DNA from 3 places in the Streptomyces sp. NPDC005728 genome. Region 1 is predicted to be linked to each of the others. Evidence: riboswitches for the same ligand, from Rfam matches in the RefSeq annotation. Region 1 holds a riboswitch; each other region holds the start of a gene.
What was found. Region 1 has a riboswitch for cobalamin ahead of ABZ471_RS12920 (ABC transporter substrate-binding protein). Riboswitches for the same ligand answer to the same signal wherever they lie in the genome.

Region 2: it holds a riboswitch for cobalamin, as region 1 does, so the genes downstream of both, ABZ471_RS47460 (5-methyltetrahydropteroyltriglutamate--homocysteine S-methyltransferase) here and ABZ471_RS12920 (ABC transporter substrate-binding protein) in region 1, are expected to answer to the same signal.
Region 3: it holds a riboswitch for cobalamin, as region 1 does, so the genes downstream of both, metE (5-methyltetrahydropteroyltriglutamate--homocysteine S-methyltransferase) here and ABZ471_RS12920 (ABC transporter substrate-binding protein) in region 1, are expected to answer to the same signal.

What each region holds. Positions count from the first base shown of each region.
Region 1 covers NZ_JBEXYL010000014.1:103,472-119,695, reverse strand. The annotation lists gene ABZ471_RS12955 (FAD-binding oxidoreductase) at 1-1,027, opposite strand, end outside; gene ABZ471_RS12950 (TetR/AcrR family transcriptional regulator) at 1,111-1,710, shown strand; gene ABZ471_RS12945 (glycerol-3-phosphate dehydrogenase/oxidase) at 1,707-3,290, shown strand; gene ABZ471_RS12940 (DoxX family protein) at 3,367-3,726, shown strand; gene ABZ471_RS12935 (RNA polymerase sigma-70 factor) at 3,783-4,706, shown strand; gene ABZ471_RS12930 (cytochrome P450) at 5,048-5,989, shown strand; gene ABZ471_RS12925 (FUSC family protein) at 5,996-8,290, shown strand; partial or broken gene ABZ471_RS12920 (ABC transporter substrate-binding protein) at 8,303-8,713, opposite strand; cobalamin riboswitch at 8,898-9,033, opposite strand; gene ABZ471_RS12915 (S41 family peptidase) at 9,055-10,425, opposite strand; gene ABZ471_RS12910 (ScbR family autoregulator-binding transcription factor) at 10,537-11,193, opposite strand; gene ABZ471_RS12905 (cytochrome P450) at 11,517-12,755, opposite strand; gene ABZ471_RS12900 (ScbR family autoregulator-binding transcription factor) at 12,877-13,560, opposite strand; gene ABZ471_RS12895 (acyl-CoA dehydrogenase) at 13,953-15,851, shown strand; gene ABZ471_RS12890 (hypothetical protein) at 15,860-16,224, opposite strand, start outside.
Region 2 covers NZ_JBEXYL010000216.1:10-5,194, reverse strand. The annotation lists partial or broken gene aceA (isocitrate lyase) at 1-657, shown strand, start outside; gene aceB (malate synthase A) at 740-2,338, shown strand; gene ABZ471_RS47465 (3-hydroxybutyryl-CoA dehydrogenase) at 2,335-3,204, shown strand; cobalamin riboswitch at 3,395-3,615, shown strand; partial or broken gene ABZ471_RS47460 (5-methyltetrahydropteroyltriglutamate--homocysteine S-methyltransferase) at 3,768-5,185, shown strand, end outside.
Region 3 covers NZ_JBEXYL010000191.1:55-7,217, reverse strand. The annotation lists gene ABZ471_RS46610 (hypothetical protein) at 1-96, opposite strand, end outside; gene ABZ471_RS46605 (threo-3-hydroxy-L-aspartate ammonia-lyase) at 187-1,155, opposite strand; gene ABZ471_RS46600 (PAS domain-containing protein) at 1,166-1,816, opposite strand; gene ABZ471_RS46595 (hypothetical protein) at 1,909-2,367, shown strand; partial or broken gene ABZ471_RS46590 (sugar phosphate isomerase/epimerase and 4-hydroxyphenylpyruvate domain-containing protein) at 2,310-2,708, opposite strand; gene ABZ471_RS46585 (IclR family transcriptional regulator C-terminal domain-containing protein) at 2,619-3,059, shown strand; gene ABZ471_RS46580 (alpha/beta hydrolase) at 3,106-4,002, opposite strand; gene ABZ471_RS46575 (helix-turn-helix domain-containing protein) at 4,120-5,154, shown strand; cobalamin riboswitch at 5,313-5,529, shown strand; partial or broken gene metE (5-methyltetrahydropteroyltriglutamate--homocysteine S-methyltransferase) at 5,682-7,163, shown strand, end outside.

The DNA.
Region 1 (16,224 bases):
AGCCGGTGATGGCCGTGCATCCGGCGCCGCTCTGCGCCAGGCCGGCGCCGATGGCGTCGGGCTGCGCGAGGCCGATGAGCGTCTCGGTCTCGTCGGACAGGCGCAGCACGGTCGGCCGGGGTCCGTCCTGGGCGAGCCGGCGCAGGGCCGCTGCTCCCTCCTCGAAGGAGGCGAACCGCCAGCCCTCGTAGAGGCGCACCTCGGGCAGCGGGCGGATCCGTGCGAGGACGGAGGTGATGACGCCGAAGGCGCCCTCGGAGCCGAGGATCAGCTGGCGCAGGTCGGGTCCTGCGGCGGAGCGGGGGGCGCGGCCCGCCTCGACGGTCCCCTCGGGAGTGGCGAGGGTGAGGCCGAGCACCATCTCGTCGAAGCGGCCGTATCCGGCGGAGGCCTGTCCGCTGGAGCGGGCGGCGGCGAAGCCTCCGATGGTGGCCCACTCGAAGGACTGCGGGAAGTGGCCCAGGGTGAAGCCCTGTTCGGCGAGCAGGGCTTCGGCCTCGGGGGCGCGCAGGCCGGGCTGGAGCACGGCGGTGCGGGAGACCGGGTCCAGGTCGAGCAGGCCGTTCATGCGGCGCAGGTCCAGGGCGACGAAGGCGCGCCGCTCGGGGGCGAGTCCACCGACGACGGAGGTGCCGCCGCCGAAGGGGACGACGGCCAGACCGTGCCCGGCGCAGGCCCGCAGGACGGCGAGGACCTCGTCGTGGGAGGCGGGCAGGACCACGGCCTGCGGCACCTCGGAGAGGTCGCCGGCGCGCAGGCGCAGCAGGTCGGGGGTGGACTTGCCGCGGGTGTGCCGGATGCGGCTCTCGGTGTCCGTGCGGACATGGTCCGCGCCGCCGACGGCCTCGGCGAGCGCCTCCAGAGCCGCAGGGCCGGCCGTGGTGTCCGGCAGGTCGATGTCCTGCAGGGCGAGCGCGGGCGTGGTGCGCGGTTTGACGCCGAGCAGGTCGCGCAGCAGTCCGGTCACCGTGTCGGGCAGCGGTGCCGCCTTGGCCGGGTCGCCCCAGCCGTTCCACAGCATGTCCATCGAAGGGTCGTCCTCACAGGTCGGTGTGCTCGGTTCGCGCGGCGGCGTCTCCGCCCGGCCCCCGGGGCGTTACACTGTGACACATGACGCCTATTCGTCACAACGGTTCGGACAATGATCACGTGCTCGACGCGGTGCGCGACTGCGTACTGGCCGTCGGGGTCCGCCGCACCACCCTCGCCGACGTGGCCCGCCGCGCCGGTGTCTCCCGGATGACGCTGTACCGGCGCTGGCCCGACCTGCGCACACTGGTGGGCGATCTGATGACCCGTGAGTGGATCGACGTGGCCACGCGCGCCATACCGGAGGCCGCGCCCGGCACGGACACGCGCACCCGGATGGTGACAGGGCTGGTGGCAGGGGTGGAGGCCTTCCGCGCCCACCCCCTCTTCCGCAAGATCGTCGACGTCGACCCCGAACTGCTGCTCCCCTACGTGCTCGACCGGCGCGGGGCGAGCCAGGAGGCGCTGCTGGCACTGCTGGCCGGCGCGCTGCGCGAGGGCCACGCGGACGGATCGGTGCGCACCGCCCACACCGAACGGCAGGCCCGGGCCCTGCTGCTGATCGTGCAGTCCTTCACCCTGTCCCTGCGCACGATGACCGACGAGGACGACCAGGAGCTCGACTCCCCGGCCTTCCTGGACGAATTGCGCACCCTTCTGGAGAGGACCCTGACGCCATGAGCCACATCGAGGCCGTACGAGGCTCGTCCCTCAGCGCCGGGCGGCGCACCCGGGAACTGGCCGAGGCGACGGACGGCAGGGTGGCCGACGTCCTGGTCGTCGGGCTCGGCGCCACGGGAGCCGGGGCCGCCCTGGACGCGGCCGCCCGCGGACTGGACGTCGTCGCGGTCGACGCCCACGACCTGGCCTTCGGCACCTCCCGCTGGAGCTCCAAGCTCATCCACGGCGGACTGCGCTATCTGGCCTCCGCGCAGTTCGACGTCGCCCACGAGAGCGCGGTCGAACGCGGGGTGCTGATGACCCGCACCGCCCCGCACCTGGTGGCCGCCCAGCCGTTCGTGCTGCCGCTGACCCCGCTGGTGTCGCGGGCCCAGGCCTCGCTGGCCTGGGCCGGGTTCCGGGCCGGTGACATGCTGCGCCTGGCCGCGCGGACCCCGCGGCAGGTCCTGCCCGCCCCGCGCCGGCTGTCGGGGACCGAAGCCAGGCATCTGGCGCCGTCGGTGCGCGCGGCCGGGCTGCGCGGTGGACTGCTGTCCTGGGACGGCCGGGTCACCGACGACGCCCGGCTGGTGACCGCCCTGGGGAGGACGGCCGCCGCGCACGGCGCACGGGTGCTGACCCGGGTCAGGGTGCTGGAGACGACCGGGACCGGCGCGCGCGTCCGCGACGAACTCACCGGCGAGGAGGGCGAGATCCGCGCCCGCGCCGTGATCAACGCCACCGGAGTGTGGGCGGGCGACCTCGTCGACGGCATACGGATCCGGCCCTCGCGCGGCACCCACCTGGTGCTGCGCTCGGAGCGGCTCGGCAGTCTGCCGGCCGGCCTGCACATCCCGATCCCCGGCGAGACCAACCGGTTCGTCCTGGTCCTGCCGCAGGGGGACGGCCGGGTCTACGTCGGTCTCACCGACGAGCCGGTCGACGGCGCCGTCCCGGACGTGCCTCAGGTGCCCGAGACCGACATCGGCTTCCTGCTGGACGTGCTCGGGACCGTACTGGACACGCCGGTGCGGCGGGACGAGGTCGTCGGCGCCTTCGCCGGGCTGCGCCCGCTGCTGGACACCACCGGGCACGACGACCCGGGTGACGCCCCGGCCCGCACCTCCGACATCTCACGCCGGCACGCGGTGCTCACCTCGCCCGACGGCGTGACCACCGTCGTCGGCGGCAAGCTCACCACCTACCGCCGGATGGCGCAGGACGCCGTGGACGCCGCGATCGAGGTCCGTGGCCTGCCCTCGCGCCCCTCCCCCACCGCCACGCTGCCGCTGGTCGGTGCCACCGCACCCGAACAGCTGCGCGCCCTGCCGGCCCCGCTGCGTCTGGTCCGCCGCTACGGCACCGAGGCCCCGGCCGTCCACGCCCTGGCGGAGCGTGACCCGGCCCTGGCCGAGCCGGTCCTGCCGGGACATCCGGTGACCCGGGCCGAACTCGTGTGGGCCGCCCGGCACGAGGGCGCCCTCGACGCGGCGGACCTCCTGGACCGGCGCACCCGCATCGGCCTCGTCCCCGAGGACCGCGCCCAGGCGCTCGCGATCGCCGGGGATGCGTTGGCGTGGGCGACGGCGGAGCGTCACTGACTCCGCGGGGATGTCACAGGCGAGGTTGCTGTCTCGTCCTACGAGGTGCAGGCAATCCTCGATCAAGGAGTGGACGATGCACCTCGCGCTGTGGATCAGTGCCGGACTGCTGACCGCGGTAGCCCTGGCCGGCGGCATCAGCAAGACCTTCGTGCCAAGGGAGAAGCTGGCAGCGGCCCACGGTGGCGGATGGACCGGTGACACCGGCGCCGGCTTCGTCAAGACCCTCGGCGTCCTCGAACTCCTGGCCGGGGCGGGCCTGAGCCTGCCCGCCGCGCTCGGTGTCGCACCGACTCTGGTCCCGGTGACCGCCGTCTGCTGGCTCTTGCTGATGGCAGGTGCGATGATCACCCACGCCCGCCGCGGCGAATCCGCGTTCGTGGCGCTGAACTTGATCTATCTCGTGCTTGCGGCATTCATCGCGTGGGGCTGGTGATGGAGGGGCTGGGCGCGGACCTGCTGCCGCCCCAGGGGGATTTCGGTGGAGCCGACATGAGCCGGACCGAGGAGTTCCAGGAGCTGCGGCCGCTGCTGTTCTCCATCGCCTACCGGATCCTCGGCAGCGTCAGCGAGGCCGAGGACGCCGTACAGGACACCTGGCTGCGCTTCGAGGCCTCCCCGACACAGCCCAGGTCGGCCAAGGCCTTCCTCTCGGCTACGGTGACCCGGATCTCGATCGACGTACTGCGCTCGGCCCGCGTCCGGCGCGAGGAGTACGTCGGACACTGGATCCCCGAGCCGCTGCTCAGCGACCCCTACGAGGATCCGGCGCGGTCGGCGGAGCTGGCCGACTCGGTGTCGATGGCGGCCCTGCTGCTGCTCGAGCGGCTCAGCCCGCTCGAGCGGGCGGTCTTCGTCCTGCGGGAGGTGTTCGCCTTCGGCTTCCCCGAGGTCGCGTCGGCCGTGGGGCGCTCGGAGGCGGCGTGCCGCCAGCTCGCGGTGCGGGCGCGCCGCCATATGGCCGCCGAACGGCCCCGTTTCGAAGCGGACCGCACCGAGCGGGAGGAACTGGCCTCCCGGTTCTTCGACGCCCTCCGCGAAGGCGACGTCGCCGGTCTGCAGGAACTCCTCGCGGCCGACGTGTCGATGGTCGGCGACGGCGGCGGCAAGGCCCCGCAGCTGGCCAGGGCCGTCATCGGCGCCGACAACGTGGCCCGGCTGCTTGCCGCCGCCTTCCCCTCGCTGGCCCGGATCGACGTGACGTTCGAACCGCACGAGGTCAACGGCCAGCCGGGCGCGATCGTCCGTGACCGGGACGGAAAGGTGCTCCACACCCTGTCGCTCGATGTGCTCGACGGGCAGATCCGGACGATCCGCCTGGTGATCAACCCCGACAAGCTCAGGCATCTGGGCCCTGTGGCGGACGCCTGGGCGATCGACCGCGAAGCCCGACAGGCCCGCCGGCACCTGCCATGACCGCACCAGCCGACCGCACCTCGTGGAAGTCTCCGGCGTGCGGGTCGACGGTGCCTGCGGCACGCTACGGGGAGGGACAGAGCGTGGCCGAGGACGGCAGGCCGCTCCGGCCGTCCGGGCGAGGCAAGGGAGACGACGGGCGCGGACACGGGCCGAAGTCGCGGCCGGGCGGGAACCAGGGGGTGCCACGGCTGGAACGGGTGACCGTGCGGCAGCCACTGCACTCGCTCGGGAACGGATCTCCCTCCGGGTTCGGCGGTGTGGAACACGGGACCTGGCGACACGCGGCTGCCCGTCCGGGCTCCACGCTCGGGAAACGGGACATTCAGGAGTGATGCGCCATGATCCTCGACCTCGACCCCGCGTCCGCGTCGCCTGCTCCGCAGGTGAGGCCATGGCCCGTCGACGACCTGCCGGCGCTGGACCCGGATCCGTTCCTCGACCGGGTCCTCCGCGAGGAACCCGTCACCCGGATCAGCCTGCCCTACGGTTCCGGGCACGCAAGGCTGGTCACCCGCTACGAGAACGTCCGCTTCGTCACGTCCGATCCGCGCTTCTCCCGTGAGGAGGTCGCCGGAATCTCGGTGACCGGCATGGCGCCGCAGGCGGTGGCGTCACAGTCGGCGGGCCTGCAGTACATCGACCCGCCCCGGCACACCCGGCTGCGCAGGGTCGTGGCCCGGGCGTTCACCGCCCGGAGCATGGCGAGGCTGCGCCCGCCGGCGGAACACACCGCCCACCGGATGTTCGACGGCCTGGAGCAGGCCGGCCCTCCGGGCGATCTGATGGAGCATCTGCGCACTCCGTTCCCGATCGCGGTCGTCTGCTTCTTCCTCGGCGCGGACGAGGACGACTGGCACCAGAGGGCCGGCAACTCCGAAACGCTCCTGTCCAAGGCGCCGGACGGGAGCGAGCGCCATCGGACGGCACGCGAGACGACCCGCGGCCGCGTCGTCGACCTCCTGCAGCGCCGCCGCGCCGAACCCCGGGACGACCTCGCGGGCGTGCTGGCGCGCGCCACCGCGGCGGGGGAGATCACCGGCGACGAGGCGATCTCGCCCGACGTGCTGGACTTCGGCCGGGACGGCGCCGGGCACCTCGCCTTCGGACACGGCCCCCACTTCTGCCTGGCGGCCCTGATGGCCCGTATGGAGGCCGAAGTCATGATCCAGGCCGTCCTGGACCGCTTCCCCGGTGTCCGGCTCCCGGTACCCGCCGCCGAGGTCGAGTTCCAGCGCGAGGGGCTCATCCGGGGGCCGCGGACACTGCCGGTCACCTGGTAGCGGAGGATGCGGGCAGCACCTCGGATCGGTCGGGCGGTCAGGGTCCCGGCGTGGCTGAAAGCGCATGACCCGGAGCTGGCCGCCACCCGCAGGGCCGCGCGCACGGCCGTGGTGATGCCCACGCTGTTCGCCCTGTGCAGTGAGGTGTTCCACTCGCCGGCGATGGCGACCTTCGCGGCGTTCGCCTCCTTCTCCATGCTGCTGCTCGTCGAGTTCACCGGACCGATGGTGCAGCGGCTGCGCGCCCATGTGGGCCTGGCGGCAGCCTGGCTGCTGCTCATCTGCCTCGGCACCGTCGCGGCCCGGGTGAGCTGGGTCGCGGTCGCCGCCACGGTCGCCGTCGGCTTCCTCGTGCTGTTCTCGGGCGTCGTCAGTTCCGTGCTCGCCGGGGCGTCGACCGCACTGCTGCTCGCCTTCGTGCTGCCGGTGAGCTCGCCGGCGCCGCTGTCGCAGCTGCCCGAGCGGCTCGCCGGCGCGGGCCTCGCCTCGGCCGTGGCCCTGCTCGCCGTCTCGCTGCTGTGGCCGCGCCCCGCCGCCGACCCGCTGAACGCGCCGGCCGCCCGGGTGTGCCGTGCGGCCGCGGCACAGCTGCGCACCGACGCGTCCCGCCTGGCGGGCGGCGCCGAAGCGCCGAGCGTCCGCGCGTGCCGGGAGAACGCCGACGAGACCGCGATCGCCACCGCCGACCTGCGCACCGCGTTCGAGGGAACCCCCTACCGGCCCACCGGACTGTCCGCCGGCTCGCGTGCCCTGGTACGGCTGGTCGACGAGCTGACGTGGCTCAGCACGATCGTGGCGGACAGTGCTCCCCCGCCGGACGGCCACCCGGTCTGCGATCCCACGGCCCGTGCGGTACGGCAGGCGGCCGCCACCGTGCTGGAGCGGACCGCCGACCTGCTGGACGCGCCGAGCGGCTCCCCCGACGCGCTGCGCGCGGCGACGGCGCGGCTGCGCGCGACCATGGACCGCATGGAGCGCGGTGCCACAACCGTGCTGCCGGTGCACCTGCCCGCTCGCAGCACGCAGCCGGAAGCCCGTGCTTTCCTCGAGACGCTGGACCTGTCGTTCCGCGCCCAGGAACTGGCCTTCGCGACACTCCAGATCGCGGGCAACGTGGATCTGGCGGCAGCGGCGGAACGGCGCAGCTGGCCGGAGCGGCTGCTCGGCCTCGAACCCGGCGGTCCGGCCGAGCCGCTGGCCTCGGCGTACGAGCGGGCCGTGGCCCACCTGCGGCCCAACTCGGTGTGGCTGCACAACAGTCTGCGAGGCGCGGCCGGTCTGGGCATCGCGGTCACCCTGGCGGAGCTGACGGGCGTGCAGCACTCGTTCTGGGTGCTCCTCGGCACCCTGTCCGTGCTGCGCTCCAACGCTCTCAGCACCGGGCAGAGCGCGGTTCGCGCGCTCGGCGGCACCCTCGTCGGATCCGTCATCGGCGCCGGGCTGCTCCAGCTCATCGGCCACCACGGGACCGTGCTGTGGTTCCTGCTGCCCGTCGCCGTACTCGTCGCCGGCATCGCACCGGCCGCCGTGTCGTTCGCCGCCGGGCAGGCGGCCTTCACCATCACGCTGGTGATCCTGTTCAACATCGGCCAGAACCCCGACTGGCACATCGTGCTGCTCCGGGTCCAGGACATCGGCATCGGCTGTGCCGTCAGCGTGCTCGTGGGGCTGTTCTTCTGGCCGCGCGGCGCCGCGGCCGCCGTGGACCGGGCCCTGGCCGAGGCGTACACCGGCAGCGCCCGCTATCTGGCCGGCGCCGTCGAGTACGCGGTGGGCCGCTGCGGTGCCCGGCCCACCGCGGCGGACGCCCCGCTGGAGGAGGGGCGCGAGGCGGCGGCCGCGGCGCGCAGACTCGACGACGCCGTCCGCAGCTTCCTGGCCGAACGCGGCGCGAAACGGGTCTCCTTGGCGGACCTGACCACTCTGGTCACCGGCGTCGTCGGCCTGCGGCTCGCCGCGGACGCGGTGGTCGGGCTGTGGCAGCGCGCGGGCGTGCGGCACGCGGGAACGGAACGTGCCGAGGCACGTCTGGTGCTGCTCGACACCGCGGGCCATGTGACCGGCTGGTACCGGGATCTGGCGCTGAGTCTGGTCGGTCGCTCCGCCGTCCGGGATCCGCTGCCGAGCAGTCCGGCGGCCGAGGCGAGCCTGGTCGACTCGGTCCGCCGCGACCTGCGCGACGACGACGGCCGGGCCTCCGACACGGCGGTACGCATCATCTGGACCGTCGACCACCTCAACGCGGCCCGGCGCCTGCAACCGAGCCTGGCCGCCGCGGCCCGGCCCGAGGAGTCGGGTTGACCCGGGCGGTCCTCACCGGTCGGACACCGTCCGCAGGTACGCGCCGAGCCGGGCGACGGCCGACGGGTTGCGCGGGCTCTCGACCAGGTCGACGTAGTCCAGGGTGAAGATCCGCCGGTGCCTGACGGCGGAGACGTTGCGCAGGGGGGCGTACGACAGCAGGAACTTCCGCTTCTGCTCGGCGCCGACGTCGCCGTAGTCGCAGATCACGATGACGTCCGGGTTCCGTTCGACGATGCTCTCCCAGCCGACCGTGGTCCAGGAGTCGGCGACGTCGTGCATGACGTTGACGCCGCCGGCCCGGCCGATGATCTGGTCCGGGGCGGCGTAGCGGCCGGAGGTGAAGGGCTGGTCCTGGCCGCTGTCGTAGAGGAAGACCGTGGGCCGGCCGGCGCCCTTGGGTGCCTTCGCCTCGACGTCGGACGAGCAACAGGAGGGTCAGCCCGAGGACCACGGGCACGAGGGGAGTCCGGCTGGGGTGGGAACGTCGGCGCACGGTCGGGGCGGTCCTTCGCCTGGGGCCGCCTGGCGGACGTCACGGCAGGAGACAGCCTGTACGGCCGTGCCGGCCGCGGGTCCCCTCTCGCAGTCCACGGCGAGCAGTCAACGGGTCGCACCACCCACGGGCGATCGGGCTGGCGCGAGGAACAACCGTTCTCGCGCACACCGTTGCGGGTCAGCGCCGGACTCTCACCGGACTTCCCCCACGGGAGGCAAGGGGAGCCTAACAGAGCCCTCTTGGCTCGCCGGCGTCCCGTCGCTGCTCAGGCGGCCGGAAGGGTGTTCACGGCCCGGTCGAAGGCCGAGTCGCGGCCCTTGGTGAACTCCTTCTCGGTGAAGACCGGTTCGGTCAGGTGCGGCGGAATGCCCGTGCCGTCGAAGGTGCGTCCGGTGCGGGTCAGGAACTCCTCGTTCGGCAGGCCGAAGAGGATGCCGTCGGGGAGATAACGAAGCAGCACGTCGGAGAAGACGCCCTGGGTGGCCTGCCCGATGCGCACGGTCCGGCCGGGCCGGTCCAGGAGGGCCTGGGTGAAGGTCTCGCCCGCGCTCACCGTCGAGCCGCCGGTCAGGACGGCGACGGGGCCGGCGTAGCGGGGCGCGTCGGCCGGGACGACGGACACGGGCTCGGGGCGGGTGTGCCGGGTCGGGTCGGCCGGATCGTTGCGGGCTCGCTTGGAGTACGCGACGTAGGCGGTGTCGGTGAGGCGCCGGGCGATGCGGATGCCCAGGGTGTCGGAGCCGCCGCCGTTGATGCGCAGATCGATGATCAGCCCTTTCAGGCGTGCGCCCCGCCCGGGGGTCAGGACCGTGTTGAGCACACGGTCGAGTTCCGCCTGCTCGGCGCTGTACGGGGCGCCTTCGCCGGCGTATCCCCCGAAGCCGGAGATGCGGAGATAGCCCTGGTCGCCGGGCAGGTCGGCGTAGGTGATCCGGCCCCGGGCGAAGTCCTGGCGGTGGGACGCGTCCTTGAGGTCGCGGGCCACGACGAACTTCTTGACCCTGGCGTCCAGTTCCACGCTCGGCATCTCGGTGCCCGGCCGGACCGAGGAGAAGACGCGGTCGCCGTCCTTGATGCCGACGTGCGCGTCGTGCAGCGGACGCACCATCCGGCTGAAGAGGTCGAAGAGTTCCGTCCTGGTGGTGTCCTGGTGCACCTGCGGCCGGTACCGGTCGCGCACGGCGTGCCAGTCGACGCCCTTCGCCGCGAAGAAGGGGTAGTTCTCCTCGAAGGTCCGCCAGAAGACGTCGAACGCGGTACGGGGATCGTCGGACAGGACACGGGTGCAGTCGGCCGGCAGCGCGGCGATCCGCCGGAGCCCCCGATGGCCCGCCGAACTGTCCGCGGCGAGGGTGGCGTGGTCGCGGTCGTGCACGATCCGTACGGTCAGCACGGTGCCGTCCGTCGTCGTGTACGTCCCGGGGCCCGTCTGCCGCGAGGAGTCGCCCTTGACGCACCCGACGGATGTGGTCTGGTACTCCTGCAGGACTCCTCCGCCGAGGGTGAGAACGGTTCCGTAGCCGTCCATGCGCCACACGCCGTCGGTGCCCGGCGGGCCGGGCCGCGAGGCACCTGCCGCCGGGCCGGCGGACGCGGTCAGGGTGAGGGCGACGACGGTGGCCGTGACGATGCGCACGATGGGTCCTTCCGATACGTGCTTGCGGAGCTCCACCGTCGCCGATGGCGACGCGCCCGCGCCATCCGGTGAACCGGTGCGTCCGGGGTCGGGACAACCCCCGGGTGCGTCCTAGAGACCGGCCATGCTGTTCTCGGTGTCCCGGTCGCCCGTCGCCCCGTTCTCCAGCACGTCGGCGAGATCGCCGCCGGGCACGGCCGCCAGCCGCGGCAGCAGGCAGGACCAGAACTCCACCATGTGCTCCATCGGCAACCAGTCCCGGTCCCGGCTGCCCAGTACCTCGAAGCCGACCGTCGCGGCCACCACGGCCCCTGCCACGCACTCGGCCGAGACGCCGTCGGTCAGCTCCCCCTGCTCCTGGGCCCGGCCGACCACATCGCGCACCCAGCCGTGCAACGAGTCCAGCACGGCGGTTCCGGTGTCCCGCGCGGGGTCACCGCTCAGTGCGAACCCGGCCCGCACGACCGGGTCGGTCGCGCACGCGACCACCAGCCGGCGGATCGCGGCCACCAGCACCCCGAGCGCACTGCCGCCCGTGCTCCGGCAGTGGGCGGTCAGCTCCTCCACCGTGCGCGCCGCAGTGCTCTCGATCTCGCCTGCCAGGGCGTCCTTGCTCGGGAAGTGGAAGTGCAGGGCGCCGGCGCTCACCCCGGCCCGCTTGCTGATCGCGGGCAGGGACGCACGGGCGTATCCGTGGTGTGCGAAGGCTTCCGCCGCCGCGCGGAGGAGTGCCTCCCGTGTGCGAACCGCCCTTACCTGCTTGACCATGACGCATCCTCCTGGACCGGCGTGGTACAGAACCCACGCCCCTCGGCCCCCGTCTAACCGCGTGTTCAGTATGTTTCCGGGTGGTCCGATGCGGCAAGACCTGACGGGGCGCCAGGAGGAAAACACCGAGAGCTGCCCAAATTCCCCTGCCCGGGCGGCAGTCCGCCACCCTGCCGTGCAACAAGCAAACCGCGTACCTGGTTTGACTGTCCGCAGCGAGGGGCCCGGGTGAACGGACGTGACCACGACGGCTTCCCCGGACACGCAGAAGTCCGCTGCCGGCGTGGGCAGCGGACTTCCGGCGGGCAGACCTGCCCGTGCGCTCAGGACGCCGACGGACGCAGCACCACGGGCAGCGAGCGGTACCCGTTCAGCATGAAGGTCGGCAGCGGGGCCAACTCATCCGGCGGGCAGGCCAGTTCCACGTCGGGGAACAGGTCGAAGAGCCGGGAGAGGGCGGAGGCCGCCTCGATCTCCCCGAGCGGTGCGCCGAGGCAGCGGTGGGTCCCGTGGCCGAAGCCGAGGATGTCGCGGTCGCCGGTGCGCAGCAGGTCGAAGCGGTCCGCGTCCGCGCCGTGCCGGTCGGTCTCGTGGCCGCCCGCGGCGAAGTTGACGAGGATGCAGTCGCCCTTGCGGATCCGTACCCCGTCGAGATCGATGTCCTCGACCGCGAACCGCATCGGCGCGTACGCCCCGGGCGTGTGCATCCGCATGGTCTCGGCGATCACGTCCGGCCAGGTGGCGCGGCCCGCGCGGAGGTGTTCCAGCTGCTCGGGGTGGGTCAGCAACGCGCCGGCCGCGTTGGTGATGAGGGTCGCGGTGGTGTCCTGACCGGCTGCGATGAACATGAAGAGGGAGCCGAGCAGTTCCTCCTCGGTGAGCCGGTCGCCGTGGTCGCGGGCCGCGATCAGGGAGCTGGTGAGGTCGTCGCCCGGCTGCTCCCGCTTCGCCTTGACGAGTGCGGCGAGCCGCCCGAAGGCCTCCAGTCGGGCGGCCTCCATCTCCCCGCCGCTCACGGTGGAGCTGAACACCGTGCTGAGCGCCGAGGACAGGGCGTCCGTGTCGGCGCCCTGCGGGACACCGAACAGCTCGCAGATGACGCGCAGCGGCAGCACCTCCGCGTACGTGGTGCGCAGGTCGACCGGCGTACCGGGCGGGAGGTCGGCCAGCTTGCCGAGCAGTTCGGCCGACAGTTCCTGCACACGGGGGCGCAGCGCCTCGGAGCGCCGCGCGGTGAACGCGCCGGCCAGCATGCGGCGCAGCCTGGTGTGGTGCTCCCCGTAGGCGAACAGCATGTTCTCGTTCGCCACCCACGGGTAGAGGGGCCACTCCTCGGTTATCTTCCCTTCGATGAACGGCGGCCAGTGGAGGCGGGCGCTGCGCGAGACACGCGGGTCGGTCAGCAGCTGCTCCACGTACGTCTGCCCTACGACGGCCCAGGCGCGTACGCCTCCCGGCAATTCCACCTGGACCGCGGGGCCTTGGGCGCGCAGCATCGCGGCCTCCCCCATGTGGTCCTGGCCGGTGAGGTCCAAGGCGTAAGGGCAAGCGGTGTTTTCCATCGGTGTGCTCCCTGGGTCGGTCCTGCATCACGATGTTGCGTTGCGACGTGCCCATGGCAGCGATGTCCGCTTTCCCGCACCCGGCGGATGCCGGCGTCCGTGGCCTGCGGAGAGATCCGGTTCAGCCGGCGGCCGGAGCCTTCTCCGGTTCCCGGCGCAGCTCCATGGCCTCCGCGTAGACGCGCTCGCCCCGCTCCGGCGACATGTCCAGTCGCACGAGCACCGCGGGGACGGCGATGCTGCTCATCAGGTGCCGGTAGAGGTCGACCACTCGCTCCATCAGGTCGCCATGGTCGTTCATGATCTTGGAGAGCACCTGCGCCCCGGTGAACGCGGCGACGAACGCCTTCGCAGCGGCCTGGACGTCGACCTGGGGCAGCAGCTCTCCGTTCACCTTCGCCCGCTCGAGCAGCTCGGCGTTGTGGGCGACCCAGGAGGCCATCGGCACACGTCGGTCGAGTCCGTCGTGCGGTGATCCCTGGTCCACGGTGAGGCGGATGCTGCCGCGCACCATGGGGTCGCCCGAGCTGAGCAGGTGGGCGAGGAGGAAGCCTGCGTCCAGTCCCTCCTGGAGCACCAGTTCCCGCGGCGGTGAGTCCGGCACGGACTTCAGCTGGTCGGTCAGTACCGCCTGGGCGAGCTGCTCCTTGGAGGAGAAGTGGAAGTACAGGGCACCCTTGGTGACGTTCGCCCGATGGAGGATCTCCGAGATGGTCGCGGCCTCGTAGCCGACGTCGGCGAACACGTCGGCGGCTGCGACCAGGATGTTGCGTCTCGTCCTGATCGCTCGTTCCTGCAGGGCCACGGCACATCCTCCGCATCGGCTTCACGGACCGGTCGGCCAGAAAAAGAGACCGATAGGTACGTATCGTGCCACCGGAGAAGATGGCCTTTCAAGCATGCGAACGCCCCCTCCTCACCCTGCGCGCGGGAACCCCCGAGCCGTCGCTGACCGCCACAATAAAACCTGTCGCCCGGTATTTCAACGCACCAGCAGTGGCTGGGTGTGCAGAAATGGCCACCAAGTCAGACCGGAATTGAGCCTGCCGCTTCGTTCTGAGGCCGGAAAGCGCTTGCGGGCCCTTCGAGTTCGGCCACCGTTGGCAGAAACGTGGCTTGATTAGCAAACCGGGAGGTCCGTATCTTCTGACTCTATGCAACCCTATCCTTCTGGATCTGCGACCACGGGAGCGGGTCATGACCCTTCTGACACCCCAGGCAGACGTTCCCTCCTCGCCGGACATCGAGAACGGTGACATGAAACAGGAACCTCGTCCGGACATGTCCCGAGCTGGAGAGCTGACCCGGCTGCTCTTCGAGGGCGACGACCGGGAACGCACCCACGGGATGTGGCGTGACCTCATTGCGAAGGACACCTTCCGCCACCGGCCCGGGCTCGACTCGGCCGAACGCGCCGCCCTCTCCTACGAGTGGCTCCGCCTGGTGAACGACACGGCCGGAGGAGCCGAGCGGCTCGCGAACGACCCGGAGCTGCTGGCGGGCCTGCACGAGTGGGCGGCGATCGTGGACGGCGGCGGGGGCCTGTGCACGGTGGCGAGCATCCACTACAACCTCTTCCTCGGCAGCCTCCTCGACCATGGGGGCGCCGAGCGGCGCGACCTGTCCGACTTCACGACGCTGCGGCGCACCGGCACCTTCCTGTGCACCGAGCTGGATCACGGCAACGACGCCTCCGCCCTGGAGACCACCGCCGAACTGGATCCGGCCACCGGCGGATTCGTACTGAACACACCGCACTCCGGTGCCCAGAAGTTCATGCCCAACACCAGCATGACCGGCGGTCCCAAGAGTGCCGTGGTGGCCGCCCGGCTCATCGTCGAGGGGCGGGACGAGGGCGTCTTCCTCTTCCTGACCCCGCTGAGCGACGAGCGGGGCCTGCTGCCGGGGGTGCGGGTCCGCCGCCTGCCCCTGCGCTCCGGGGCCCCGGTGGACCACTGCCTGACCGCGTTCGACCGCGTTCCGCTGCCGCGCGAGGCCCTGCTGGAGTCCGACCACGGCCGCCTGGACGCCGACGGCCGCCTCCACAGCAGCCTCGGCAACCGGCGCAAGAGGTTCCTTCAGTCCATCGGCCGGGTCACGATGGGCAAGCTGTGCATGAGCAGCGCCGCCGTCGGCGCGACCCGGGCCGCGCTCGCGATAGCCGTACGCTACGGCGGCCACCGGCGGGTCAGCGGGCCGCGGGCGGGCGAGCGCATACCGGTCAACGCCCACCGCTCGCACCACGGACGCCTGTTGAAGGGTCTCGCCACGGCGTACGCGATGACCTTCCTGCATCGTTCGGTCCTCTCTCGCTGGGCCGCCCACCACGCCGACCGTGACGCCGGTGTGCGGGCGGAGACGGAACGGCTGATCGCCGTCGCCAAGAGCTGGATCACCTGGCGGGCCCGGGACATCACCATCGAGTGCCGGGAACGCTGCGGCGCGCAGGGCCTGTTCGCCGCCAACGGCCTGTCCGACTTCCCGCAGTACACCGAGGGCACCATCACCGCCGAGGGCGACAACCTGGTGATCTGGGTGAAGGCGGCCGCCGAGATGCTCTTCGAGTACCAGCCGCCCCGCCAGGCCCCCGAACATCCCGGCGGCGTGGAGCGGTTGACGGACCTCCGGCATCTGCGCAGGCTGCTGGCCCGGGCCGAGAGCACCTGGCAGGATCGGGCGCGGACGGCGCTGCGCCGGGGGCCCTCCGGGGATCCGGTGGAGCGGTGGAACGGCGCTTCCTCCGCCGCCCTGGAGATGGTCTCGGTGCACGCCCGGCTGCAGGCCGCGGACGCCTTCCTGGGCGCGGCCGCGGGGGCCGCGTCCTCCGAGGCCCGCGAACTGCTGGAGCAGCTCTGCCTGTTGTTCCTGCTCCAGCAGATCGGCGAGCACACCGGCGATCTGCTGGCGGACGGCCATCTCTCCGCCGAGCAGGTACGGGCCCTGCCCCAGCTCCTGGACGATGTGCTGCGGGGTCTCGCCCCGCACATGACGGACCTGGTCGACGCGTTCGACCTGCCCGCCGCGTACCTGGACGGGATCCCCCTGACCGGCTCCGGCGGCGTCTCGCTCGCGGACTTCACGACCGTGGCCGATTAGCCGCCGGGCTACGGGTACTCACAGTAGACGGGGCTGGTGTCGGTCTCGACGGGCACGCCGGGGACGGGGCCGTCGTCGGACCCTCCGCTGACGAACACGGCGCTCACCCAGCCGAGCCAGCCCTGCGGCGAGACGATCTCGACCCAGTAGTGGTTGTAGTAGGGCCCGTCGGCCACGCGGTCGCCCCATCGCTGGCAGTAGGCGTACACGTCGACGTCGGTGAGGCGTTCACCGGTGGCCAGGTCGCACGAGGTGCTGGCGCACTGGCGTACCCGCACCTGGCCGGCCCAGATGTGGACGGTCCTGCCCGAGGCGGCGGCCCGGGCGGGTGAGGGCGCGAGAGCGAGCAGCGCGGTGAGGCCGAGCACGGCTG
Region 2 (5,185 bases), on a different contig from region 1:
GCGGCCCGGCTCGCCGCCGACATCGCCGACACGCCCACCGTCATCATCGCCCGTACCGACGCCCTCGCCGCCAACCTGCTGACCAGCGACGTCGACGAGCGCGACGCCGAGTTCGTCACCGGCGAGCGCACCGCCGAGGGCTTCTACCGGGTGCGGGGCGGCATGGCCCCGGTCATCGCCCGCGGCCTGGCCTACGCCCCGTACGCCGACCTGATCTGGGTCGAGACCGGTACGCCCGACCTGGCTCAGGCCCGCGAGTTCGCCGAGGCGATCCACGCGCAGTACCCGGACCAGATGCTCGCCTACAACTGCTCGCCGTCCTTCAACTGGAAGGCGGCGCTGGACGACGACCAGATCGCCAAGTTCCAGCGTGAACTCGGGGCGATGGGCTACAAGTTCCAATTCATCACGCTGGCCGGTTTCCACTCCCTCAACCACGGCATGTTCGACCTCGCCCGCGGCTACGCCGAGCACGGCATGACCGCCTACGTCGACCTGCAGGAGAAGGAGTTCGCCGCGCAGGCCCACGGCTTCACGGCCGTCAAGCACCAGCGGGAGGTCGGCACCGGCTACTTCGACCTCGTCTCCACCGCCGTCAACCCCGCCTCCTCCACCACCGCGCTGGCCGGCTCCACCGAGGAAGAGCAGTTCCACTAGGCCACCAGGCCACACTGACCGAGCGGAGGGGCCGGGCGACCGTCCCCGTCCCCCCTCCGCTCCCACCGCTCAGGAGAAGCCGATGTCCACCACCGCACTGACTCACCATGTCCGCGTCCTCGCCGCCGCCGGCCACCGGCACGACGAGATCCTCACGCCCGCCGCTCTGGACTTCGTCGGCCGGCTGGCCGCCGCTTTCGGGGAGCGTCGCCGGGAACTCCTCAAGGAGCGCCGCCGGCAGGTCCTGCGACTGGCATCGGGCTCCCCGCTCGACTTCCCCATGGTGACCTCCGCCGTGCGCTCCGACCTGTCCTGGCGCGTCGCACCGCCCGCCCCGGGCCTGACCGACCGCCGCGTGGAGATCACCGGCCCGCCGGACCGCCGTATGACGGTCAACGCCCTCAACTCCGGTGCCCGGGTGTGGATGGCCGACTTCGAGGACGCCACCGCCCCTCTCTGGGACAACGTGATCGGCGGGCAGCTCAACCTGCTCGACGCCATCGAGCGGCGCATCGACTTCACGACCGACGAGGGCAAGGAGTACCGCCTCGCGGACCGGGAAAAGCTCGCCACCATCATGGTCCGCCCGCGCGGCTGGCACCTGGACGAGGAGCACCTGGAGTTCGACGGCCGTCCGGTGCCCGCCGCGCTCGTCGACTTCGGCCTGTACTTCTTCCACTGCGCGCAGCGTCAGATCGACGCCGGGTACGGCCCGTACTTCTACCTCCCGAAGCTGGAGAACCGCTACGAGGCCCGCCTGTGGAACGACGTCTTCGTCACCGCCCAGGAACTCCTCGGCATCCCCCGGGGCACGATCCGCGCCACCGTGCTCATCGAGACGATCACCGCCGCGTTCGAGATGGAGGAGATCCTCTACGAGCTGCGCGAGCACAGCGCCGGTCTCAACGCAGGCCGCTGGGACTACCTGTTCAGCCTCATCAAGACCTTCGGCCACCGTACCGACTTCCTGCTGCCCGACCGTGCCAAGGTCACGATGACCGCCCCCTTCATGCGCGCCTACACCGAACTGCTCGTGCGCACCTGCCACCGGCGCGACGCCCACGCCATCGGCGGCATGGCCGCACAGGTGCCCGGCAAGGACCCGGCGGCGAACGAGGCCTCGCTCGCCAAGGTCCGGCTGGACAAGGAACGGGAGGCCGAAGACGGGTTCGACGGCTCCTGGGTCGCCCACCCCGGCCTCGTCCCCGTCTGCAGCGAGGTCTTCGACAGCGTTCTCGGCGAACGGCCGCACCAGCTCGACCGCACCCGGGACGACGTGGAGGTGACGGCGGCGGACCTGCTGTCGGTGCGACGGATCAGCGGGCCGCCGTCCCCCGAGGGCGTGCGCACCAACATCGCCGTCGCGCTGCGCTACTTCGCCGCCTGGTTGCGCGGGCAGGGCGCGGTCGCCCTTTACGGCCTCATGGAGGACGCGGCCACCGCCGAGATCGCCCGCGTCCAGGTCTGGCAGTGGCTGCGGCACCGGGTGATCGACCGCGAGACGGTCCTGCGGCTGCTCGACGACGAGGTCGTCGCACTCGGCGCCGAGTACCCGTGGGCGCCGGTCGACGAGATCCGAGACCTCTTCGAACGGACCGCGCTGACGGGCGAGTTGCCGCAGTTCTTCACCCCGGACGCCTACACCCGGCACCTCGTGCGGCGGTCGGAGGCGGGGGCATGAGCCGTGACATCCGGCGGGTCGGCGTAGTCGGCGGCGGTCAGATGGGCGCCGGAATCGCCGAGGTGTGCGCGCGGGCCGGCCTGGACACCGTGGTCTGCGAGGTGGACGCCGTCGCGGCCCGCGCCGCCCGGGACCGAGTGGCGGCATCGCTGGAGCGCGCGGTACGACGGGGCAAGCTGGAACAGGCCGCCGCGCGGGACGCGTTCGCCCGCATGGTGTTCACCGGCAGCCTGGAGGACCTGGCCGACCGCCAACTCGTCGTCGAGGCCGTCGTGGAGAACCCGGACGCCAAGACCGAGGTGTTCGCCGCCCTCGACAAGATCGTCGAGGACCCGGAAGCCGTGCTGACCACCAACACCTCCTCCCTTCCGGTGATGCGCCTCGGCATGTCGACCGGCCGCGCCGACCGGGTCGTGGGACTGCACTTCTTCAACCCGGTCCCTGTGCTGCCCCTGGTGGAGGTCGTGACGTCCCTGCACACGTCGCCGTCGACGATCACCGCCGTCGAGGACTTCGCGACCCGGACGCTGGGCAAAACAGTGATCCACTCCCACGACCGGGCGGGCTTTGTCGTCAACGCCCTGCTGATCCCGTATCTCCTCTCGGCAGTCCGCATGGCCGAGTCCGGATTCGCCTCGGCCGCCGATATCGACACCGGGATGGAACTCGGCTGCGCCCACCCCATGGGCCCGCTGAAACTCGCCGACCTGATCGGCCTGGACACCGTCGCTTCGATCGCGGAGTCGCTCTACGACGAGTTCAAGGAACCCCTGTACGCCCCTCCCCCGCTGCTCCAGCGGATGGTGGAGGCGGGACTGCTCGGGCGCAAGGCCGGACGGGGGTTCCACACCTACGACCAGGGCTGAGGACCTGGTACAGCGCGGGCTGAGGGGCCCGCACCCGCCGCCGGGGTGAGGGTCCCGGACGGCGTCACAGGGGAAGGGCGGGAAGCGCATGTGCGGCGCTTCCCGCCCTGTCGCGTGCCCGGGCCACCGGGTGTCCCACCTCACCATCCGGATGACGGATGTCCTGCACCCCTCCGAGGCGCCACCCCGTAAGCTGATCCGTGCAGCTGGTTCGTCCCGTCCGCCAGGCGGGATGTCGTAAGAGGGAACCCGGTGGGAATCCGGGACTGCCCCGCAGCGGTGAGCGGGAACGACCGCCGTCATTCGCACTGGGCCCGAGGTACCGGGCTTGGGAAGCGACGGCCAGTAGGTGTCTCGTACGACGAGACGTGCCCGCGAGTCCGAAGACCTGCCACCTGCCCGCGTGCGAACCACTCGTGCGCGGACATCCCGGTGACCTCGAGGGCGGGTCGGCGTACACACCGAACGGACGGCTCCTGGCCGCTGCCGTCCGGTGCGTCAACCCTTCGCGCTCTCGTCCCGTCCCCGGGATCTCAGGGATTCATCTCGCGAAGGAGATCTCCGTGACCACCAAGTCCGCAGCCGCGGCAGCACGGGCCACCTTGTACGGCTACCCTCGCCAGGGCCCGAACCGGGAACTGAAGAAGGCGATCGAGGGTTACTGGAAGGGCCGCGTGAGCGCCGACGCCCTCCGCTCCACCGCCGCCGAACTGCGCGCCGCCAACTGGCAGCAGCTCGCCGATGCCGGCATCCACGAGGTGCCGACCGGTGACTTCTCCTCCTACGACCACGTCCTGGACACCACCGTCGCTCTCGGCGCGGTCCCCGACCGCCACCGCGCCGCCGTCGAGGCCGACGCCCTGGCCGGCTACTTCGCCATGGCCCGCGGCACCCAGGACGTCGCGCCGCTGGAGATGACCAAGTGGTTCGACACCAACTACCACTATCTGGTGCCCGAGCTGGGCCCCGACACCGTCTTCACCGCCGACTCCGGCAAGCAGGTCACGGAGCTGAAGGAGGCCCTCGCCCTGGGCCTGACCGCCCGTCCCGTCCTGGTCGGCCCCGTCACGTACCTGCTGCTCGCCAAGCCCGCACCCGGCGTGGCCGCGGACTTCGACCCGCTCACTCTCCTGGACCGCCTGCTGCCGGTGTACGCGGAGATCCTGGCCGACCTGCGCGCAGCCGGCGCGGAGTGGATCCAGCTGGACGAGCCAGCCCTCGTCCAGGACCGCACCCCGGCCGAGCTGAACGCCGCCGAGCGCGCCTACCGCGGCCTCGGTGCCCTCACCGACCGGCCCAAGCTGCTCGTCGCCTCGTACTTCGACCGGCTCGGCGAGGCCCTGCCCGTGCTGGCCAAGGCGCCGATCGAGGGCCTCGCCATCGACTTCACCGAGTCCGCGGCCGGCAATCTGGAGGCCCTGGCCGCCGTCGGCGGACTGCCCGGCAAGCGCCTGGTCGCCGGTGTCGTCAACGGCCGCAACATCTGGGTCAACGACCTGTCGGCGTCGCTCGCCACTCTCGGCACCCTGCTGGGCCTGGCCGACCGGGTCGACGTCGCGGCCTCCTGCTCCCTCCTGCACGTCCCCCTCGACGCCTCGGCGGAGCGGGACATCGAGCCGCAGATCCTGCGCTGGCTGGCCTTCGCGCAGCAGAAGACGCGGGAGATCGTCACCCTCGCCAAGGGCCTCGCCCAGGGCACCGACACGATCACCGCCGAACTCGCCGCCAACCGCGCCGACCTGGCCTCCCGCGCCGGCTCCCCCATCACCCACGACCCGGCCGTGCGATCCCGCGCCGCCGCCGTCACCCAGGCCGACACGCGCCGGTCCCAGCCCTATGCCGAGCGGACCGCCGCCCAACGCGCCCACCTCGGCCTGCCGCTGCTGCCGACCACCACCATCGGCTCCTTCCCGCAGACCGGCGAACTGCGCACCGCACGCGCCGACCTGCGCGCCGGCCGGATCGACGCCGCCGGTTACGA
Region 3 (7,163 bases), on a different contig from region 1:
CCGCCGCCACGCGGGGACCAGATCGCGCTCACCGCTCGCCAGCAGCCGCTCGATCCTGTCCAGGCGGCTCCCGGCGTCGTCCGTGCCTTCGGTCATGGCGAAGATTGTCCCGGGTCGCAGAGGCCGTGTCCGGGCGGGGTGCCCGACCGCCTCCGGGACGGCCGGGTACGGGCTCCGAGCTGCGGGTCAGCCGCCGATGAGCCGGCTGAACCGCTCGGCGTCGATGTTGCCGCCCGAGGCGATGACGCCGATCCGGGGCGGAAGGTCCTCGACGCGTCCGGCCAGGAGGGCGGCCAGGCCGGTGGCGCCACTGGGTTCGAGGACGATCTTCAGACGCTCGAAGGCGAACCTCATGGCGCGGACGATCTCCTCGTCGCTGACAAGGGCGACGGCGTCGACCAGACGCTGGTTGATGCCGAAGGTGATCTCGCCGGGGGTGGAGATCGCCTGGCCGTCGGCGATGGTGCGGGGCACGGGGATGGTGACCCGCTCGCCGCTCTCCAGGGAGCGCTTCGTGTCGTCGCCCGCTTCGGGCTCCACGCCGATCATCCGGATGCCGGGGTGCAGGGCCTTGGCGGCGGTGGCACTGCCGGCGATCAGGCCGCCGCCGCCGACGGGCACGAGGAGCGCGTCGAGTTCCCCGGTGTCCTCGAGGAGTTCCAGGGCGGCGGTGCCCTGGCCGGCGATGACATGGGGGTGGTCGTAGGGCGGGATCAGGACCAGGCCGCGGTCCTCGGCCAGCGCCTCGCCGAGGGCGGTGCGGTCCTGGGTGTAGCGGTCGTACGTCACGATCTGCGCCCCGTATCCCGCGGTCGCCTCCCTCTTGGAGCGGGGGGCGTCCTCGGGCATGAGGATGACGGCGCTGGTGCCCAGTTCGCGTGCGGCCAGGGCGGTGGCCTGGGCGTGGTTTCCGGAGGAGTAGGCGGCGATGCCCTTGGCCAGTTGCTCGGGGGCGAGCTGGGCGGCCGCATTGTAGGCGCCGCGGATCTTGAAGGCGCCGATCCGCTGGAAGTTCTCGCACTTGATGAACACCTCGGCGCCGACGAGTGAGTCGAGCGTGCGGGAGGTGAGTACGGGGGTGCGGTGGGCGATGCCCTTGAGGCGCGCGGCGGCCTCACGGACGTCGTCGAACGTGACGGGCGAAGCGGCAGTCATGAGGGGCCCTTCACTTGGTGTAGTTGTAGACGGTCGCCCGGGACACCCCGAGCAGGTCGGCGATGGCCTGGGCCGCATCACGGGAGTCGAAGTAACCGTCAGTGTGGAGCTGCCGGACGAGCGTCCTCTTGGCCTCCCGGCCCAGCGATCTCGGGGTGCCGCCGCGTTCGGCGGCGAGCGTCTCGACCGTCTGGCGCAGCTCGCGGGCGTTGCGGTCCCGCAGTGTCTCCAGTGCCTGCTCACCCTGCTCGGTGTCGGTGGCGACGAGGTTGGCCAGGGCGAGTGTGACCGGCGAGAGCACCGAGACGTCCAGGTTCAGACACAGGGCCGCGATGTACTCGCCGGCGCTGTTCTTGATGCCGATCGACGTGCTCTTCGCCGGGCGGCCGTCGGGGAACCGGTTGGGGTAGTTCTGGATGACGCTGGGGTACTGCGGGTCAGCGATGCGGGCCAGCCCCAGCTCGGTTGCGGAGTCGCCGGCCCGGCGGCCGGAGAGGTTGTTCTCGATCGCCCGGATCGCGTGCTGCGGGTCGCGCAGGTCGTGCAGCACCACTTCGCACAGGCCCGGGAACATCCGGCCCAGGGCGACGGCGATCTTCTCCGCTTCGCCGATGAGGTGCTCGTCCGCGGTGGCCGCAGCGGTGCCTCTGACGTGGTCCATGGCGATCTCCCCCGCAGACGTCCATTGATCTCGACCGTTTTGATCTCGACTATTTTTCCAACTCTGGATAATGAGGCTAAACGATCGCTGCCGTGCCGTCCAGGGGCGCCATCGTGCCGCACATGCTCGACGACTCCGTTCTGGGCCTGACCTCGGCCGACGCGGGCTCCATGGGTGGCTGGACCACGTTCCGCGCGGCGAGCGGGAGCAAACCGAGGCCGTCGCCGACCGGAACGTCTGCCCCGGCGTATGAGGCGACCTCTCTACCGCGGCCGGCCTCGTTCTGCGGCCTGCACCTCGTACACGTGGTGAGCACGTGGTTGCCGCAGCTGATCGGCGCACGGGCCGACAGCGGCAACGAGAGCCGGGGCTTGACCGCCTTCGCCCTGGCCAGGCTGGTGGGCGAGCTCGCCGTCACCCTCGTACCGCTCGCCCGGCGCGCCGCCTCGGCAGCGGTTCTCCTGGCTGCCGGCGCCTCCCACCGTCCGGCGGACTACCTCCGCTGGGCGGCCAGCCGGATGGGGGCGTTCGCGGCGCCGTATCCGCGGTAGCCGCCGGTGCGCTGCACGAACTCGAAGAAGACGTGGCCGACCGTCTCCGTGTACCAGTGCCGGAACTCGCCGCCCTGCTCGTCCCGGTCGTAGAGGATGCCGAGTTCGCGGTATGTCTCGACCTCGCCCTCGGGGAATTCGTACCGTGCCCGCAGGTCGTCGTGGTAATTGGCGGGGACGCGCAGCAGGTCGGCGCCCGCCGCGTGGAAGCCGCGCACCGCCGCGACGAGGTCGTCCACGGCGAAGGCCACGTGCTGGGCGCGGGTGCCGGCTTCGTCCGTCGGGCTCGGGGCGAGGTTGCGGACCAGGCGCGGTCCGTCGGCCGCAGCGGACAGGGCGCGGCCGGCGCCTCCTCGAAGGTCCTGCTGCGTGACGTCTCCGAGGCACTCCTGCACCGGGTGGCCGCCGCCTCGCCCCAGGGTGAGGGGCATGCCGCACAGCTGCGGACCTGGGCGGCGGAGGCGACCGAGCGGGGCTACGCCGTCGGCAGCGGCGAGTGGGACGAGGGGCCGACCGCCGTGGCGGTGCCCGTGACCGGCCGCGGCGGCCCGGTCGTCGCGTCCCTCTCCCTCAGCGGCCCCAGCCACCGCTTCCCGTACGAGGCCGTGGAGCGCTTCGCCGCAGAACTCACCCAGGGTGCCCGGCTCATCTCCGACCAGGGCTTCCGTCACCCGCTGGGCAGCGAGGCCTGAACGGACGGGTGTAGACCGCGCCCACCTCGTGAAGGGAGACGCAACTTCACTCGGTGAGGGCACGGCGCAGGACGGCGCCCAGTTCGGCGAGTTGCCGCTGCGAGACGTCGGCGGTCTGGATCGCCAGTGACCCGTGGAAGGTGCCCGGCCACTGGCGCAGCTCGACCGACACGCCCGCCTGCAGCAGGCGCAGCGCGTAGTCGATGCCTTCGTCGCGGTTCGGGTCGAACTCCGCGGTGGCGATGTAGGCCGGTGGCAGACCGGACAGGTCGTCGGCACGCGCCGGAGCGGCGTACGGCGTGGCGGGCTGGGAGCCCAGGTAGTGGCCCAACGCCGCGGCGCGTACGGCACGCGTGTTCCAGGGCGTGTCGGTGAAGTTCCGTGCCGACCATGTCTGTTGGCGGTCGTCGAGGATGGCTTCGTTGAGCAGTTGGAAGCGGATCGGCGGGCCCAGCTGGTCGCGGGCCCGCAACGCCACTGCGGTCGCGAGGTTCGCGCCGGCGCTGTGGCCTCCGACCGCGATCCGGTCCGGGTCGATGCCGAGTTCGGCCGCGTGTTCGTGCGTCCAGGTCAGGACGGCGTAGACGTCGTCCAGGGCGGCGGGGAACCGGTGCTCGGGCGCCAGGCGGTAGTCGACGGTGATCACGACCGCACCGGAGAGGTGGGCTATCGGCGCAGCCCAGTGCTGCTCTGTGTCCAGGTCACCGACGACCCATCCGCCGCCGTGCAGCCAGACGACGGCACCTTGCGCCTGGCGCGGGCGGTACACCCGCACCGGCACGTCCGGATCGGCGGGCACCGTGCGGTCCTCGACCTCCAGTCCCGCGGTGTCCGGCGCCGGCCGCGCGGCGGCGAGCTCGGCGTAGATCTTTCGGTAGGCGACCGGGTCGGTCAGATCGGTACGGGGGAGCAAGGGGATGAATGCTTCGAGTTCGGGATCCATGCCGGACATCCTGACCGGCGCCGCCCCGGAGATCACCCGCCAACTGTCGGGCGTCCCGCCCGGATCACGCACCGATCGGCGCTTCTCCTCCCGGTCATGGGACCCTAACCTCCTGTCATGGAGGCACTGGCCGTACGGCTGTCAGGACTGGACCCGTACGTCGACGGCGCGATCCGCATCGTCGCGTTCTACGACACGCTCATGCGCCGGCGGGTGGATCTCCCGGCGCTCGCCCGGGCCTCGGCGGGCCTGGCCGAGTGCGTGGCCGGGGTCCGACTCCACGGCACCGGACAGGTGATCCGTGTCGCACCCGACGGAAGGCAAGCGTCCGCCCCGCCGTCACCCGCGTCCACCACCGCGCCGATCACCCTCGACGAGGAGGAGATCGGCACGGTGTGGCTGGAACGCCCAGGCCCACACAATCCGCTCGACGAAGTGCTCCTGGACCGGCTCGCCATCGCCGCCGCGGCGGTCGTCGAGCGGTACGGCCCGGCCCGCACCACCATGGCCGACCCCGCCCTCGTCGAACTGGCGATCAGCTCCGACAGCGACGAGGCGGCCCGGGTCAGGGCGCTACGGCTCCTGGGTTTCGCCGCCGGCCTGCCGCTCCACGTCGTCGCCGTACGGTCGCGGCTTCCGCTCGACCAGATCGGCGCCCTGCTCTGCCCGGGCCGCCCGGTGAAGGCGGCATCCCTCGCCGACGTGGGTGTCGTCCTGGCGGCCACAGTGGACCAGGACCGGTTCCCGGCAGGCGTACGCGCGGGCATCGGCGCCGCCGAAAGCCCCGATCGGTCCTGGCGGGAGGCCCGTACCGCCCTCCGCTTCACCACCCCACGCCAACCGGTCGTCCACTACGACGACTTGGGGGCGTTGACGCTGCTCGCCCAGGTATCCCAGGACACCGTACGAGACAACGCCGACGTGGCTGCCATCGCCCGAATGGCGGGCAACCCCGCAGACCTGGAGACGCTGGACACCTACTGCGCCGCCGGCTCCCTACGACGGGCAGCCGATCTCCTTCACCTGCACCACAGCAGCGTCGCCCGCCGACTCGAGCAGATCGGAAAGGTCCTGGACATCGAACTCACCGAACCCACCGGGCTGATGCGGGCAAGACTCGCCCTCACCGCATGGCGGCTGCTCAACGACTGAGAAGGGCCCGCCCAACACTTCTGGGCTCCTCCGAACCGGCAACACCCGACTGCTGGCCCGCGAGACCGGCCGGGGTTTCCACGTCCACGACCGACCCTGAGGCCCGGGGGACGGACCGAATGCAGGGGGTGGCGCCCCGGCAGTGCGCGTCACCCTTTAGGCTTGCTCCTGCAGCTGGTTCGCCCCGTCCGCCAGGCGGGATGCGTCGTAAGAGGGAACCCGGTGGAAATCCGGGACTGCCCCGCAGCGGTGAGCGGGAACGACCGCCGTCATACGCACTGGGTCCGGGAGGGCCTGGGAAGCGACGGCCAGTAGGTGTCCTCGGTGAGGACGTGCCCGCGAGTCCGAAGACCTGCCAACTGCCCGCGTATGAAGCACTCGTGCGCGGACATCCCGGTGACCTCGAGGGCGGGTCGGCGTACACACCGAACGGACGGCGCCTGGCCGCTGCCGTCCGGTGCGTCACCCCTTCGCGCTCTCGTCCCGTCCCCGGGATCTCAGGGATTCATCTCGCGAAGGAGATCTCCGTGACCATCAAGTCCGCAGCCGCGGCAGCACGGTCCACCGTGTACGGCTACCCCCGTCAGGGACAGAGCCGCGAACTGAAGAAGGCGATCGAGGGCCACTGGAAGGGCCGCGTCACCGCCGACACCCTGCGCGCCACCGCCGCCGAACTGCGCCGCACCCACTGGCGGCAGCTGGCGGACGCCGGCATCGACGAAGTGCCGACCGGCGACTTCTCGTACTACGACCACGTGCTCGACACCACCGTCATGGTCGGCGCGATCCCCGCACGCCACCGGGACGCCGTGGCCGCCGACCCGCTGGCCGGATACTTCGCGATGGCCCGCGGCACCCAGGACGCGGCGCCGCTGGAGATGACCAAGTGGTTCGACACCAACTACCACTACCTGGTCCCGGAGCTGGGCCCGGAGACGGTGTTCGCGGCCGACGCCTCGAAGCAGGTCGCGGAACTCAAGGAGGCCCTCGCCCTGGGACTCAAGGCCCGGCCCGTTCTCGTGGGCCCTGTCACCTACCTGCTGCTCGCCAAGCCCGCGCCGGGCGTGGCCGCCGGCTTCGACCCGCTCACCCTCCTCGACCGGCTGCTTCCGGTGTACGCCGAGGTCCTCGCCGACCTGCGCGCGGCAGGTGCCGAGTGGGTCCAGCTGGACGAGCCCGCCCTGGTCCAGGACCGCAGCCCGGCCGAGCTGAACGCAGCGGCCCGCGCCTACCGCGATCTCGGTGCCCGCAGCGACCGGCCCAGGCTGCTGGTCGCCTCCTACTTCGGGCCGCTCGGCGAGGCCCTGCCGGTGCTGGCCAAGGCACCGGTGGACGGACTCGCGCTGGACTTCACCGAGGCGGCCGCCGCCAACCTGGACGCCCTCGCGGCCGTCGGCGGGCTGCCCGGCAAGCGCCTGGTCGCCGGTGTCGTCAACGGCCGCAACGTCTGGGTCAACGACCTGGAGAAGTCCCTGGCCACGCTCGGCACCCTGCTCGGCCTGGCCGATCGGGTGGACGTCTCGGCCTCCTGCTCCCTCCTGCACGTCCCCCTCGACGCCTCGGCGGAGCGGGACATCGAGCCGCAGATCCGGCGCTGGCTCGCCTTCGCCCGGCAGAAGACCGCCGAGATCGTCACCCTGGCCCGCGGACTCACCCGTGGCCCGGACGCCATCGCCGCCGAACTGTCCGCCAACCGAGCCGACCTGGCCTCCCGCGCCGGCTCCCCCATCACCCACGACCCGGCCGTCCGCGCCCGCGCCGCCGCCGTCACCGAAGCGGACGCCCGCCGCTCCCAGCCGTACCCCGAGCGGTACGCGGCCCAGCGCGCACACCTGCAGCTGCCGCTGCTGCCGACGACGACCATCGGCTCCTTCCCGCAGACCGGCGAACTGCGCACCGCACGCGCCGACCTGCGCGCCGGCCGGATCGACGCCGCCGGTTACGAGGAGCGCATCAAGGCCGAGATCCAGGAGGTCATCTCCTTCCAGGAGAAGACCGGGATCGACGTC